One region of the Bacillus sp. FG16 genome, then DNA from elsewhere that is predicted to be linked to it. Evidence: riboswitches for the same ligand, from Rfam matches in the RefSeq annotation. Region 1 holds a riboswitch; the other holds the start of a gene.
The links. Region 1 has a riboswitch for S-adenosylmethionine ahead of ACODS7_RS25385 (peptide ABC transporter substrate-binding protein). Riboswitches for the same ligand answer to the same signal wherever they lie in the genome.

Region 1 (7,977 bases):
CTTTGTCAGTACCAAGTTCTTGCTTCGCTTTTTTCCAGTTTTCTTTCGCTGTTTTCACATCATCTTTCACTAGATTTCCATTTTCTTTACGGAAGTCGTTGCCATCAGGACTTTTTGCAAATTTCGCAGGAACCATTCCTTCAGCTGGAACAGCACCGTTATTTAAAATTGTTTCTACGTATGCTTTCTTATTCATTGCTCCGTTAATAGCAAGGCGTGCATGTTGATTTTTTAATGTTTCATTTTTTTGATTTAGTCGTAAAAATTGAATGCCAACTTCAGCGCGTTCTTTGAAGTTTGGATCGCCCTTATATTTATCAACAAACTCCGCAGTTAAAGCAACGCGATCAATTTGTCCTGAATCATATAAGTTAACTTCTGTAGACTTATCTTTAACGACATTGAAGTTGATTTCTTCTAATTTTACAGTTTTAGCATCCCAATAGTTAGGATTCTTCTTCAATTGGAAGCTTTGCTCATGTTTCCAGTTATCTAATGTGAAAGCACCGTTGTAAATTAAATGATTTGTTTCTAAACCGTATTTATCGCCTTGAGACTTTAAGTAATCTTCATTAATTGGTAAGAATGTTGAGAATGTCGTTAAGCTTAAGAAGTAAGGAACAGGACGGTCTAGTTGTACTTCTAAAGTTTTGTCATCAACAGCTTTAATACCTAATTGATCAACCGGTAATTGTTTTTGGTTTATTTGTTTCGCATTCTTTATATCGAAGAATAAGAATGCATATTCAGCTGCTGTATCAGGATTTACGGCACGTTGCCAAGCGAAGACGAAGTCCTTTGCTGTAACAGGAGTACCGTTTGACCATTTTGAATCACGCAGATGGAATGTATATTTTGTTTTATCGGGACTAATGTCGACCGACTCAGCAACACCAGGAATCGGTTTATTATCTTCTCCCATTGCATATAAACCTTCAAAAACATTTCGCATTACATTCATGGATTCCCCATCCGTTGCTTTTGCAACATCCATTGTTGGAATTTCTGAAGCGAATGATAAGTTAATTGCCTGTTTATCAGGTACTTTATCGTTTGCTTTCGCTCCGCTTGCATTATCTTTATTTCCCCCACAAGCAGTTAGTAATAGACTTGCCCCTAAAACAGATGCAACAACAGGTACAACTTTTTTCTTCATTGTTCGTTCCTCCCTAAATGTGTTGTTCGTAACGTCATAATGTCCATGTCTTGAAGTAGAGCTATAGAAGGAGATAAAACCTATTATAAATATTTGTTTATAGGTAATCAGGTGTTCTATATGTATATACATGTTGAGCTATAATCTATCGTTATATGTTTCAACGTAGTAGACATTATATTTTGATGGTGAAATATTTTGTTTCTTTGATTATTTAGAATATTAACACTGGAAAGAACTATATGTCAATAATAAAAATAGAATGTTAATTTCTTGGAATAATATATTAAAAAAGTAGATTCTCTTGTGTGAGAGAACCTACTTTTAATATATTTTGCTAAAAAAACAATTGGTGAGGGCTAATAATAAGTGGGGATGAAGAACCCCCACTTATTACGGTTTTACTTTATTTTTCAATTTTTGCCCACTTGAAGTTTAATTGACCTGCAAAGTCTACTTGTACAATTCCTTTCACATAAGAACGTTCTAAATAAGATTCGCCTTTTTGGTAAAGAGGAGCGATAACAGTGTCTTTAAATAATATTTTCTCGGATTCTAGTAATGCTTCCCAGCGAGCTTTTTCATCACCAGCTAAAGTTGTTTTCACTTTTGCTATTGTTTCATCGAATTCCTTACTAGAGTAATGATCTAAGTTATAAGGGTTATTCGTTGTAAATAGCTCAAGGAATGTAATTGGATCCGCAAAGTCAGGGCTCCAGCCATCAATTCCGATTTCGTAGTCACCTTTTAATAAAAGCGAAACTTGTTGCTTACGCGGTTGCGGTTTTATATTTACTGTTAAGCCATCTAAATTCTTTTCTAGTTGTCCTTTTAAGAATTCACCAGTTTTCTTATCAAGGTCAGCATCACTCGTTAATAATTCTAATGTTATCTTTTCAGAACCAAGCTCTTGTTTAGCTTTTTCCCATAACTTTTGTGCGGATTTTGTATCAACTTTTGTTAAATCGCCGTTTGCAGTACGGAATTCTTTTCCTTCAGGTCCTTTTGCAAAGTTTTTTGGAACGAGACCAAATGTTGGTGTAGAGCCATCATTTAATAACGTATTTACAAAGGATTTTCTATCAATTGTTTGATCAATTGCTTGGCGTGCAGAAACGTTTTGAAGTACTTTGTTTTGTTGATTCATACGTAAAAATTGTACGCCTACGTTTGGACGTTCTTTAAAGTTGGCATCTTTTTTATATTTATCAACGAAGTCAGATGTTAGTTTTATACGGTCTAATTGTTTTGACTCGAATAAATTTACTTCTGTTGATTTTTCTTTTACGACGTTAAAATTGATTTCTTCTAGTTTGACAGTATCTTTATCCCAATAGGTAGGGTTCTTCTTAAATTTAAAGCTTTGTTCGTGCTTCCAATCGCTTAGTGTAAAAGCTCCATTGTACAAGATTGTATTATCTTCTAAAGCGTACTTATCACCTTGTGCTTTAAAGAATTCCTCGTTAATTGGTAGAAATGTTGGGAACGCTGTTAAGCTAATAAAATACGGAACAGGACGTTCCAATTCTACCTCAAACGTATGGTCATCAACTGCTTTTACACCAAGTTGGTCGGCTGGAAGTTCTTTATTGTTAATTTTTGTTGCATTTTTAATATCAAAGAATAGAAATGCGTATTCAGAGGCTGTTGCTGGATCTACGGCTCTCTGCCAAGCGAACACAAAATCTTTCGCTGTAACAGGAGTGCCGTTTGACCATTTTGAATCTCGCAGGTGGAATGTGTATTTCGTTTTATCGCCACTTACTTCATGAGATTTTGCAACGCCAGGGACAGGTTTGTTACCTTCACCAAGATTATACAAACCTTCAAATACGTTTCTCATTACTTGACCAGAATCAGTATCTGTAGCACGGGCCGTATCCATTGTTCGTATTTCAGTAGGTGAAGATAAATTTAAAACCTGTTTACTAGGTGCCTCGTCTTTTGCATTTGCTCCGCTTGCTTCGTTTTTATAACTACCGCAACCAGTTAATAAAATACTTACTCCTACAACTGATGCAATACCGGGTACAAACTTCTTTTTCATTTGATTTTCCTCCTAAATAATTAAGTTTGGATGATGATGAGGGAAATGAAAAATAAAAAATCCCTCTTTTCATATTGAGAAAGAGGGATTTTTACGTACAAGTTATGCACCCGTATATAAACGAAGTCCCTCATTCTATCTTTCAAGCATAAAGCTTGCAGGAAGTGGCACAGTATTCAAAATGAACCTGCTGCCGAGGTTTCAAAGGGCCAGTCCCTCCACCTCTCTTGATACAATGAGTAAACGAATAAATTTTATTAATTTTTGTGTTTCTTTGATAATTCAAAATCTTACACCTTGAACAATGAAGTGTCAACCAAATGAAATATAGTTTAAATTTTCAGTTTTCTTAAATAAAAAAACCACTGCATATGGCAGTGGTTTTTCGCTTAGAAGTTAAAGTTATCTGGATCTGGACCAACGCGACGATCTTCATTTAAAGCTTGAATTGCTTTCATATCATCAGCACTTAATTCAAAGTCGAAGATGTTTGCATTTTCAATAATGCGATGTTCTTTAATTGATTTAGGGATTGTTACAACTTCGTTTTGTAAATCCCAGCGTAAAATAATTTGCGCAGTTGATTTATTATATTTTGTCGCAATTTCTTGTAACGTTGGATTATCTAGTAGTTGTCCTTGCATTAATGGTGACCAAGCTTCAAGCTGGATGTTATGTTCTTTACAGAATGCATGTAACTCTTCTTGTGCTAAACGTGGGTGGTATTCCACTTGGTTGACCATTGGCTTAATTTCAGCAATTTCAAATACGTCTTGTAAGTGGTGAATGTGGAAATTACTCACACCGATAGCGCGAACACGGCCATCTTTATAAAGTTTTTCTAATGCTTTCCATGATTCAGTATATTTCCCTTTTACAGGCCAATGTACTAAATATAAGTCTAAATATTCTAGACCTAATTTCTCTAATGTAGTTTCAAATGCTTGAAGTGTTGTTTCATATCCTTGATCGCTATTCCATACTTTTGAGGTAATAAATAATTCTTCACGTGAAACACCTGATTCACGAATCGCTTGTCCAACGCCCTCTTCATTTTGATAGATTGCTGCAGTATCGATGCTGCGGTAGCCATTTTTAATTGCTGCTTTTACAGAATCAATTACTTCTGAACCATCTTCTACTTTAAAAACACCTAAACCAAACCAAGGCATTTTTACACCGTTATGTAATGTTGTATAGTCTTTTAAACTTGTTAAAATCATATTATTTCCCCCTAGCTTTTTTGTTTGTTGCTTCTACTGCTTTTTGAATTGCCTCTGAAAAATTATATTCGTATAAAGTTTTGAGACCCTCAGCTGTGGAACCACCTGGCGTTGTTACTTGTTCGCGGAGGTTAGCTGGATCTTGCGTTTGTTCGAGCATAGAAGCAGAGCCAGAAATTATTTGAATGACAAGATGTTTTGCGGTTTCTTCATCGACTCCATAACTTTTTGTTGCTTCAATTAAGCTTTCAGCAAAGTAATAAAGGAAGGCTGGTGCACTTCCAGTAACTGCAGTAAGCTGATGGACTTCTTCCTCAGTACAAAGTTGCGAAGTACCAATACCTCTTAAAAGCAGTTGCAGGGTTTCTTGATGCATCTCGTTTACTGATTGTCCCATTGTATATAAGGAGATAGACTTTCCAATTTCAGCAGCTGTATTAGGCATAATCCAAGCAACAGGCGTGCCTTTTGGGAGTCTAGCTTCTAAATAAGATGGTCCAATGCCAGCTGCTACTGTTACGACAAGTTGATTTGATATTAACGGAGATAGCTCAGCTAATAACTCTTCATGAGCAGAAGGTGGCATTGCTAAAACAACCGTATCGACAGATGTAATATGCTGCTTCCAATCCGTTGTAATAGACACATTATATCGCCTTTGTAATTGTTCTAACTTTTCTACGTTGCTTCGGTTAGAGATGATAATTTCTTCGATGTACTCTTTGCTTGTTTTAAGTAATCCGGAAAATATAGCTTCTGCCATACGACCAGCACCAATAAATAAAATTCGATGTTTGTTAGGCATATCCTTTATTCCTTTCTAGTAGAGATATGTTATAAAAACGATATCATCTTTAAGAGAATTTTGTAAAAAGAAAAGACTTACCGTAGATGGAATGGATAATGAGAAGGCGGAAATTCATGGTAAAGGAAAGGGCTATTCCTTATACTGGTGATAGGGAATTTATTACACATCTGGGGAGAGATAAATATGGTTAGAAGTCCACTTTTTTTACTTGTTTCTAGTATTATTTGTGTATTAGTTGGATTGTATATTCAATCGAGTTATATTGAAATTTTTGCATCAATTATGGGGATCATTAATGTTTGGTTATTAGCGAGAGAAAAAGTATCCAACTTTTTATTTGGCATGATTACTGTTGCGGTATTTCTATACATTTTTATTACACAAGGTTTATATGCAATGGCAGTATTAGCTGCTTTTCAATTTATCTTTAATGTATATGGTTGGTATTATTGGATTGCACGAAGTGGGGAGGGAGAGGTAAAAGCAACAGTTCGTTTAGATTTGAAAGGGTGGACTTTTTATATAAGTTTTATTTTAGTTGCTTGGATTGGTTGGGGTTATTATCAAGTCCGTTATTTAGAGTCAACAAGTCCATATTTAGACGCTTTAAATGCTGTATTGGGACTAGTGGCTCAATTTATGTTAAGTCGAAAAATATTAGAAAACTGGCATTTATGGATTTTATATAATGTAGTTAGCGTTGTAATTTATATTTCTACTGGTTTATACGTCATGCTAATATTAGCTGTTATTAATCTCTTTATATGTGTAGCTGGTTTGCTAGAGTGGAAGAGTAATTATAAGGGGCAAGAACATACAAATAATTATATCTAGAAAAAAATTAGAATTAAAAAACCCCCTGAAGCATATATGCTTCAGGGGGTTACTAATAGAATATAAGATTATGCTTTTGTCATACCAAGTAATACAGCGCCGCCGATAATTAAAACACTACCTAGTGCAATAAAGATCAATTGACGTTTTGTTTTCTTTTCACCTAAGAAGACAATTGCGCCGAATGTTGAGATAACGATTCCAGTTTGAGATAATGGGAAGCTTGTTGCTACTCCAACACGTGGTAATGAAAGAAGTAAGAATAAGTTTCCAGTTCCCCATAGTAAACCAGATAAAGCATTACGGATTGCATATTTGTTAAATGGTTTATGTTTAGACGTCAGTACAACCGCACCAACAAACATACCAACTGCTTGTGGTAAAATAGCAGACCAACCGTCGATATTATACCAACGAATAATAATTACATATACAAGATAGCCGAAAGTAGAAACAATTAAAGTAAGAAGACCTTTTTTCAATTGTCCTGGTGGCTGAGCATTTTCTTTATCATCTAATGATGTGAATACAACACCAACTACGATTAATAGGATTGCAATCGTTCCCAGAATGATCGTTGTAGTAGTAGTCCACTCACGGAAAGCGATAACCCCAAAGATAGAAGTTGCAACAAGTTGCATGCCAGTAGAAATCGTTACAGTAGTTGAAACACCTAGTTTTTCAACTGTTTTTAATTGGTTTACTTGTCCTAAAGCCCAGAATAAACCTGAAATAAAACCAACAATTAAGACTGTCATTGTTAAAGCTGGTTGAGTAAATACATACATGATTGTTGCGAAGAATAGAGCACCGATTGTCATACCTACCGTTTGGCTATATGCACCACCGCCCATTTTTACGCTTACTAATAAGATGTTTCCCCATGCAATTGCAGGAAGAAGCGCTAATAAAATGTCCATTACAAGACTCCCTTCGGTTTTCTATACCAATATAATTACATATCGTTCTAACGATCGGTAATGCCCCACTAATAGAGTAGAAGATTACCGATCGCTAAAACAGGATGAAGAACTTACGATATAAATGCGTTTTCATTTCTTCATTTTTTGAAACACCTCCATATAATAACAGGAAATTGCCTATTTTAGAAAGTGAATTCAAATAAAATGTATATTTTAATAAAAGGTAAAATTCAGTTATTTCCCGATGGTATATTTTATTTCCTAAGAAATAAAGAAGCAGCTTCAAAAAAGCTGCTTTAAGAATTACTAATTCTTTTATTAATAAGCTGAATGCATAGGAGAAATGCGAGTGACATACTAATAGTGATAATCACAAGTGTCCAGGCGAGTTGCATATTACTTGCGTCAATGGCCATGTAAATTGCAGTTGGGATTGTCTGTGTTTTACCAGGAATATTCCCGGCAAACATGAGTGTAGCACCAAACTCACCGAGCGCGCGGACAAAGCTCAAAATCATCCCGCTTAGTAAGGCAGGAAATGCGAGCGGAAGTGTAACGTGCAGAAAAACTTGATATTCACTTGCGCCAAGGTCACGAGCACTTTCTTCAATTTGTACATTTGCGATAGAAAATCCCGTTTTTGCTGATTGGTACATAAGCGGAAATGCAACAACTGTAGAAGCGATAATCGCAGCAGTAGATGTGAACATAATAGACTGCTGAAATAATGATTCGATCCACTTTCCGATCGGGCTGTTGTTTCCAAACATGATAATGAGAAAGAAGCCGATAACAGTTGGTGGAAGTACCATTGGTAATAAAAAAATGGTTTCTAATAGTACTTTATATCGCCATGAGGAGCGAGCTAATACTCGCCCGACAATCGTCCCTAAAATTGTAACGAGAATAGTGGCGCAAGCAGCTACTCTTAAAGATAGAAAGACAGGCGATATAATAGCATCAATGCTCATAGTAATTACGACAGG
Region 2 (7,977 bases), on a different contig from region 1:
TGAACCGCAGTATTACAGCAAAACCAGCGGATCATATTATTGATGCAGAAGGTACATTAACAATTGGATCATTTAATTTTGAAATTTTTGAGACGCCAGGACATTCTCCTGGAAGTATTTCTTATTATAGTAAAGAGGCGAATGCTGTGTTCTCAGGAGATGTATTGTTCCAAATGAGCATTGGAAGAACAGATTTACCTGGTGGAAGTTTTGCTGAATTAATTGGAAGTATTGAAGAGAAATTATTTGTATTACCAGATGAAACAGCGGTGTTATGTGGACATGGTCCAGAAACAAGCATTGGTTTTGAAAAAGAAAATAATCCGTTTTTACAATAAGGAGTCATTATGGGAATGGAGCTCATTTTAAGAGAATGGATGGGGAAAGAAAAGGATTATTCAATTTCATATAGTACGTATATGAACCTTGTATTATATACAGAAGATCATGGATATTATATGAAAGAACGTGAAAAGATTGGAAGACAAGGGGATTTTTTTACAAGTAGCAACGTTTCCTCTGTTTTTGCAAAAACTTTTGCTAAACTTTTTATTCGTCTTGTTGAAAATGGTGAAGTTGCTCCGAATATTTGTGAGGTTGGCGGGGGAACAGGAAAGTTTGCCTATGATGTTTTACAAGAATGGAAGCAATTATCTCCAAAAACCTTTATTGATTTAAACTATTCAATGATTGAAGTGAGCCCTTTTCATAGAAAATTACAGCGGGAGCACCTTGGCTCATTTTCTAATGTATCGTACTATACGTCTTATAGTGAAATGGGAGATTCTTTCGAGGGAATTCTTTTTTCAAATGAGTTGTTTGATGCATTTCCTGTTGAAATAATTGAGAAAAGAAATGGTATGTTGTATGAAGTACGTATTACATATACAGAGGAAGGAAACCTTTCAGAAGTATGTAGGCCGTTAGATAAAAGAATTGGTCGCTATTTATTGAAATATAATATTCATATTGCTGAAGGGCAACGTTTTGAAGTACCAATTGTGATGGAGGAGTATATAAAAGAAATTGCGAAATGGTTTCAAAAAGGTATATGTATTACAGTTGATTACGGATACACAAAAGAAGAATGGATGCATCCAGCACACCGTGAAGGAAGTTTACGAGGTTATTATCAGCATAATCTAATACGTAACCCACTAGCGCATCCAGGTGAAATGGATCTTACTACTCATATTCATTGGGACGAGCTAAAGGAGATGTTTAGTCTGCAAGGAATGAGTGCAGTATGGCATAAGAAGCAATCTGAGTTTTTGTTAGCGGCAGGAATATTAGAACAGCTTACGAGTCATCAAGATACGAATCCTTTTTCTGAAACGCAAAAACAAAATCGAGCAGTTCGTTCTATGATTTTGAATGGAGGATTAGGGAGTGCGTTTGATGTTGTTATACATACAAAAGATATGCAACATTTACATTTGGAGCGGTATGTAACAATATAAAAAACAAGACACAGTATATACTGTGTCTTGTTTTTTAATACGACTTATGTAGTATTATATATTTCCTCTCATGATATATATTTATATTAAAGATATGAGATAAAAAATATAGAATACGTTCTTTTTCTTCGATTATTAGTCCCTAACCTAATAATACGCGAACGAGTTGAATTATTGTTTCGTTCTCTACCTTGTAATAAATTTCCAACCCTTTTCTTTCACTAGAAACGATTTTAGCGCTTTTTAATTTTGCTAAATGCTGTGAAATTGTAGATTGTGGCATGTTTAAGCCAGTATACATTGTAGAAACGTTGCTTGGACCGCGCTCGATTAATCCTTTTACGATACATAAACGAACAGGATGAGCTAATACTTTTAATAATTCTGCATTACTTTCATATAGTTCTAATTCTTTTTGAAAGGTTTCTAACATGTTCTTTTCCACCTCCGTGTGAGCTATTATACCATACTATACATACCAAAAATTTAAAGAAAAGAAAATAGTTGTTGCAGAAAAAAAGTCCTAAAGTAAAGAAATTGTAAGAAAAGAGACCCTGATGTAAATAAAATAGATAAATTAGCATGTTTTTGTAAAATGACATTTTTGGGTGAAAATTTCGATGTGTTTTAAAAATTGAAAGATATAGATATATTTGTAACACAATTTTATCATGAATTTCTTATTCTTTCAAATGAATATACGAAATTTTTAAAATAATATGACAAAGGAATTATAATGATATATATAGAATATAAAACAGGTTAAAAGAAAAGAAGCTGAATGTAATTCGCTTCTTTATGGTGATAATGAAATATTTGATTACGGCTGATAAATCTTAGGGTAATCAAGTCATTAGTCATTTATTCTAAAATTCATCTTTTAGCAACGTTAAAAATCTGGTATTCCATATGTTCTCGTAAAAATCAATTGTCTCTTTTGCGGACATAAAAGGATTATTCAATGTAGAGGTTGTTTTCTGTGCCATAAAGTTTTCGTATCCTAGTCCGTGGGCAAACTTAATCGTAGCATCCATACAGTACTCTGTTTGGGCACCACAAAATTCAATGCGCTTTACAGATAATTGATCTAAAATTTCTTTTAAGTTTGTTTTATAAAATGAATTTGCATGTGTTTTTCTTACAAAAAAATCTTGTTCTTGAACATCTAGAATGGTATGAATAGCCCAAAGTTCTTTCTCGGGTACTAAATCATCATCACAATGTTGAACAAAAAGGATTGGTTTATTTAATTTTCTGTATGAAGAAATTCTTTTATTTACTTTTGTTAGTAAGTTCTGTAAATCAAATAAATGCTCTCCGCTATAACATACTCCATTTTGTAAATCGATAACGATTAAAATATCTGCACAAGTATCCATTATTTTCATCCCTTTTTATTTCTTAATATATCAATTAATCCATTATTTAGAAATAGATGATATACCTTTATTTTTTATGAACCATAAAAAAGGAAGAAATTCAAATGAATATACTGAACCGCATAAAAAGAAGATATGAAAACTTAATCTCATATCTTCTTTTCTCTCTATGCATTTACAGGTTCTTCTACATAAGAAAGGGCATTTTCAAAATCGGATATTAAATCGTCAACATTTTCGAGACCAACTGATAACCGAAGTAATGAATTAGAGATTCCTCTTTCATCACGAGCTTCTTGCGACAGTGCTGCATGTGACATTTTAGCTGGATAGGAAAGAATTGACTCGACAGCTCCTAAACTAACTGCAAAAACAGGTAATTTTACTTTTGATAAAAATTGGCGGAGTGCATCTTCTGATTGCAAAGTAAATGATAAGACTGCTCCAGCTGATGTCGCTTGAGAATGTTGAATATCAAATCCGAGATGTGTTTATAATCCCGGATAATAGACATTTTGTACTTTAACGTGCTCTTGTAAATAATGTGCAATTTTATTGGCATTTTTAGCTGAATGCTCGAGGCGTACATGCAATGTTTTTAGACCGCGAAGTACGAGAGAACAATCGTGAGGCCCTAAAATAGCACCGAATGCATTTTGTAAAAATCCAAGCTTTTGAGCGAGTTCTGCATCTTTTACGACTGCTAATCCGGCAGTAACATCACTATGACCAGCAATAAATTTTGTAGCACTATGAAGAACGACATCAGCTCCAAGTTCAAGTGGTTTTTGGAATAGTGGTGTCAAAAATGTATTATCAACAAAAGTAAGAGCGCCAATAGATTTTGCGAGTTTAGAAATCTCGCGAATATCTGTCACTTTTAAAAGTGGGTTAGAAGGTGTTTCTACATAAAAGAGCTTTGTATTTGGTTTAATGTTTTGTTTTATTTCTTCTAAATTGGTCATATCAACAAATGTATGTGAAACACCGTAACGGGAGAGTACTTCAGTTATCACTCGGTAAGTGCCTCCGTATACATCTTCTGAAATGAGAACGTGATCCCCTTGTGAAAGAAGAAGAAATGCAGTGGAAATCGCTGCAATGCCTGATGCAAAGGCGAACCCCTTTGTTCCGCCCTCTAATAAAGCGATGATATCTTCAAGAGCTTCACGAGTTGGATTTCCTGACCTGCTATAGTCATATTTTCCGAACGTATCTACATCAAACTGGTGAAAAGTTGATGTGTTATAAATAGGAACGTTCACAGCGCCTGTTTGTGAGTCATGTTTATATTGGTTGTGTAGTAAGAGTGTATCTATAGAATAACTCATATTCTTACACCTTCTTTTACGAGTTTAATGGCTTGCTTTAAGTCTTGAATTAAATCGTTACTATTTTCAATGCCAACGGAGAATCGAAGAAGACGATTACATACACCGTTTGCTGTTCTAATTTCTTCAGGAATATCAGCATGTGTCTGCGTTGCTGGATAAGTCATTAAACTTTCTACACCACCGAGACTTTCGGCAAATGTAATTAAGGATAAAGATTGTAAGAATGGATTGATCCAAGCTTCATCTTTAAGGCGGAATGAAATCATGCCGCCTCTTCCTGGATAAAATACATCTGTCACCCCGTCTTCATCATTTAAATACGCAACAACTGCTTTCGCATTTTCTTCATGTTGTCTCATGCGAAGCGCTAACGTTTTCATACCGCGAATTAATAACCATGAGTCAAATGGGCTTAAGACCGCACCTGATGCATTATGATAATGGGCGATTTCCTCACAAAGTTCCTTTCCTTTTGCAACGACAAGTCCGCTTAGTACATCGTTATGCCCCCCTAAATATTTCGTTGCGCTATGAAGTACAATGTCGGCACCTTCTGTTAATGGTTGCTGTATATAAGGTGTGTAGAATGTGTTGTCTACAATAAGAAGTAGTCCGTGCCTTTTCGCTACAGTTGCGACAGCAGCAATATCAGTAACTTGCATTAATGGATTAGTTGGAGTTTCTATGAAAATAGCCTTCGTTTCAGTTGTGATAGCTTGCTCAATTTGTTTAATAGACTGTGTATTTACGTATCTACATCGAACATTCCACTTTTTTTCATGTTCAGAAAATAATCGATACGTTCCCCCGTATAAATCTTCAGATACAATAAGTTCGTCTCCAGAGCGGAATAGAGAAAGGACGAGGAGAACAGCTGCCATCCCTGAACTACAGGCATAACCTTGTTCGCCATATTCTAAGTCTGCGATCGCCTGTTCTAAAAGACCGCGAGTTGGATTGCCAGTTCGTGAATAGTCAAAGCCAGTAGATTTACCAATTCCTTCGTGACGATAAGCGGTTGAGAAATAAACTGGTGGATTAACCGTTCCTGTTGTAGTTTCACTGCGATTGCCGATTTGTGCTAGCTTTGTTTCGATTGTTGACATGTGAAAATTCCTCCTTTTTAAATTGAAACATTAACTGAATATAAAATAAAAAAAGCCTTCTAAGAAGAAGGCTTTCGGTTTGAATAGAGTCTTCTTCTCATCTGTCAAATCTTTCACAATTTGCTGGAATTAGCACCTTATTAACAAAATGTTAATGGTTGCTGAGGCGTCACAGGGCCAGTCCCTCTACCTCTCTAGATAAGAATGTTCGTATGAAATTTTTATTATGTTTTTAACTTTACAACAAAAGATAATTGAATTGCAACTCTATTTTAAATAATTTTTATTTTTCCGCAAGTGTCATTGACTTTTACTTTTGTGCATGCTAAATTTATTAAAAAATTAACAAACATTGTTAAAAGGGGAACGCATTTCCTTTTAGCTACATAAATAAAATAATAAAGACAACTCTTATTGAGAGCGGTGGAGGGAAAGGCCCTGTGAAACCCGGCAACCTTCAAACGAAATGTTTGAAACGGTGCTAATACCTGCAAAACGAATGTTTTGCATAATAAGAGGAGGAACGATTATGTCCCCCTCTTCAAAGTGAAGAGGGGGTTTTTATATTGATAGAAATGAGGGAGATTCGTGAAGTTACTAGATTTATTATCAAAAGGAATTGTAATAGGTGATGGTGCGGTTGGGACGTTATTGCATTCACATGGTTTGCAAAGTAGCTTTGAAGAATTGAATGTATCTGATCCAGACTTAATTATATCGATTCATAAACAATATGTAGCTGCTGGAGCAGATGTAATTCAAACGAATACGTATGGAGCAAATGAGGCGAAATTACGTATGTATGGCTTAGAAAATCAAGTTACAGAAATTAATAGAGCGGCAGTAAAGCTGGCGAAAGCATCTGTTACGGACAGAAATGCAATTTTAGGAACAATTGGTGGTATGAAACATATCGGAGCCGTTACAACGACTGATATGGAAAGGGAGTTTATGCTACTTGAACAGGCAGGGGCTTTACTAGAAGAACAAGTTGATGGATTACTATTAGAAACTTTTTACGATGAATTTGAATTACTGCATGCCGTTAAAGTATTGCGTAAGCAAACGAACATTCCAATTGTTGCTCAATTAGCGTTACATGAAGCAGGTACGACTCAAAATGGAAATGATGTCAATGAAATATTAAAGCAACTTATAGATTACGGTGCAAATGTTGTTGGATTGAATTGTCAACTAGGGCCGCTTCATATGACAGAGGCTTTCAAAATGATATCGATTCCGCAAAATGGCTATTTATCAGCATACCCAAATGCAGGTCTCCCGAATTATGTGGAGGGACGTTACGTATATGAGGGAAGCCCAGCTTATTTTGAGGCGATGACACCGAGATTTATTGAGCAAGGTATTCGGTTGTTAGGTGGTTGTTGTGGTACGACTCCAGAACATATTCAAAGTATGAAGCGCGCTGTTGCGAATGTTACACCTGTAATAGAAAAAGACACTATTCAAAGGCCGAAAGTCGTTCATACGCATGAGAAACGTTCGAAGGCTCACGTCACTCTAGCAGAGAAAGCGAAAAAACAAACGACAGTTGTAGTGGAATTAGATCCACCGAAAACGTTAGATACACAGCGTTTTTTTGAAGGAGCAAGAGCGTTAAAAAGAGCGGGAGCAGATGCTATTACTCTAGCAGATAATTCATTAGCATCGCCTCGTATTTCTAATATGGCGATGGGTGCGTTATTAACGAAGCATGATATCCCGGTATTGACACATTTAACGTGTAGAGATCATAACGTCATTGGACTACAATCTCATTTGTTAGGTTTATCGGCGTTAGGGATGGAAGAAGTGTTAGCTTTGACTGGTGATCCAGCGCGCGTTGGTGATTTTCCCGGTGCAACTTCTGTATACGATTTGTCCTCTATTGAGCTCATTAAAATGATTAAAGAAATGAACGATGGACGTTCAATTTTAGGGAAATCAATTGGACCGGCGACAAGGTTTTCTGTAGGCGGCGCATTTAATCCTCACGTGAGGCACTTAAAAGCAGCGGTTAAGCGAATGGAACGAAAAATAGATGCTGGAGCGGAATATTTTTTAACTCAGCCAATTTACGGTATCGCCTTAATTGAAGAAGTGTATGAAGCGACAAAGCATTTGGAACAACCTATTTTTATTGGAATTATGCCGTTAGTAAGTAAGCGGAATGCAGATTTTCTTCATTTTGAGGTACCGGGTATTACTCTTCCTGAAGAAATAAGAGAGAGAATGGATGGACACGAAACGAAAGAGGCAGCAATTGAGGAAGGGATTCGCATTTCGCAAGAATTGATCGACGCAGCGATGAAATATTTTAATGGTATTTATCTTATTACACCATTTTTAAAATATGAAATTACAGAACATCTTGTTAAATATGTAAGAGAAAAGCAAGAAGTGAAAGAAGGTATTAATTGATGAAGTGTATAGAAGAAAAATTACAAAATAGCATTTTAATATTAGATGGTGCAATGGGAACAATGATTCAGCAAGAGGATTTAACTGCTGAAGATTTCGGAGGAGAAGAGTACGAGGGCTGTAATGAATATTTAGTAGAAACAAGACCAGACGTTATTTTAAAGATTCATAAAGCTTATATTGAAGCTGGAGCGGATATTATTGAAACAAATACATTTGGGGCAACGAATATTGTACTAAGTGATTATGAGCTGTCTCATTTAGATGAAGAACTAAA

Region 2: linked by a shared signal. The riboswitch ahead of ACODS7_RS02720 (bifunctional homocysteine S-methyltransferase/methylenetetrahydrofolate reductase) and the one ahead of ACODS7_RS25385 (peptide ABC transporter substrate-binding protein) in region 1 are both predicted to bind S-adenosylmethionine.

Annotation. Positions count from the first base shown of each region.
Region 1 covers NZ_JBMDKC010000095.1:3,062-11,038, forward strand. Annotated here, with positions in the region: gene ACODS7_RS25380 (peptide ABC transporter substrate-binding protein) at 1-1,156, opposite strand, end outside; gene ACODS7_RS25385 (peptide ABC transporter substrate-binding protein) at 1,563-3,203, opposite strand; SAM riboswitch class I at 3,336-3,440, opposite strand; gene ACODS7_RS25390 (aldo/keto reductase) at 3,593-4,426, opposite strand; gene proC (pyrroline-5-carboxylate reductase) at 4,428-5,231, opposite strand; gene pnuC (nicotinamide riboside transporter PnuC) at 5,418-6,068, shown strand; gene ACODS7_RS25405 (GRP family sugar transporter) at 6,137-6,988, opposite strand; gene modB (molybdate ABC transporter permease subunit) at 7,288-7,962, opposite strand; gene modA (molybdate ABC transporter substrate-binding protein) at 7,968-7,977, opposite strand, start outside.
Region 2 covers NZ_JBMDKC010000004.1:5,773-13,749, reverse strand. Annotated here, with positions in the region: gene ACODS7_RS02750 (MBL fold metallo-hydrolase) at 1-338, shown strand, start outside; gene ACODS7_RS02745 (class I SAM-dependent methyltransferase) at 348-1,460, shown strand; gene ACODS7_RS02740 (ArsR/SmtB family transcription factor) at 1,603-1,893, opposite strand; gene ACODS7_RS02735 (cysteine hydrolase family protein) at 2,327-2,839, opposite strand; partial or broken gene metC (cystathionine beta-lyase) at 3,007-4,170, opposite strand; gene metI (cystathionine gamma-synthase/O-acetylhomoserine thiolyase) at 4,167-5,279, opposite strand; SAM riboswitch class I at 5,374-5,484, opposite strand; SAM riboswitch class I at 5,688-5,797, shown strand; gene ACODS7_RS02720 (bifunctional homocysteine S-methyltransferase/methylenetetrahydrofolate reductase) at 5,868-7,700, shown strand; gene metH (methionine synthase) at 7,700-7,977, shown strand, end outside.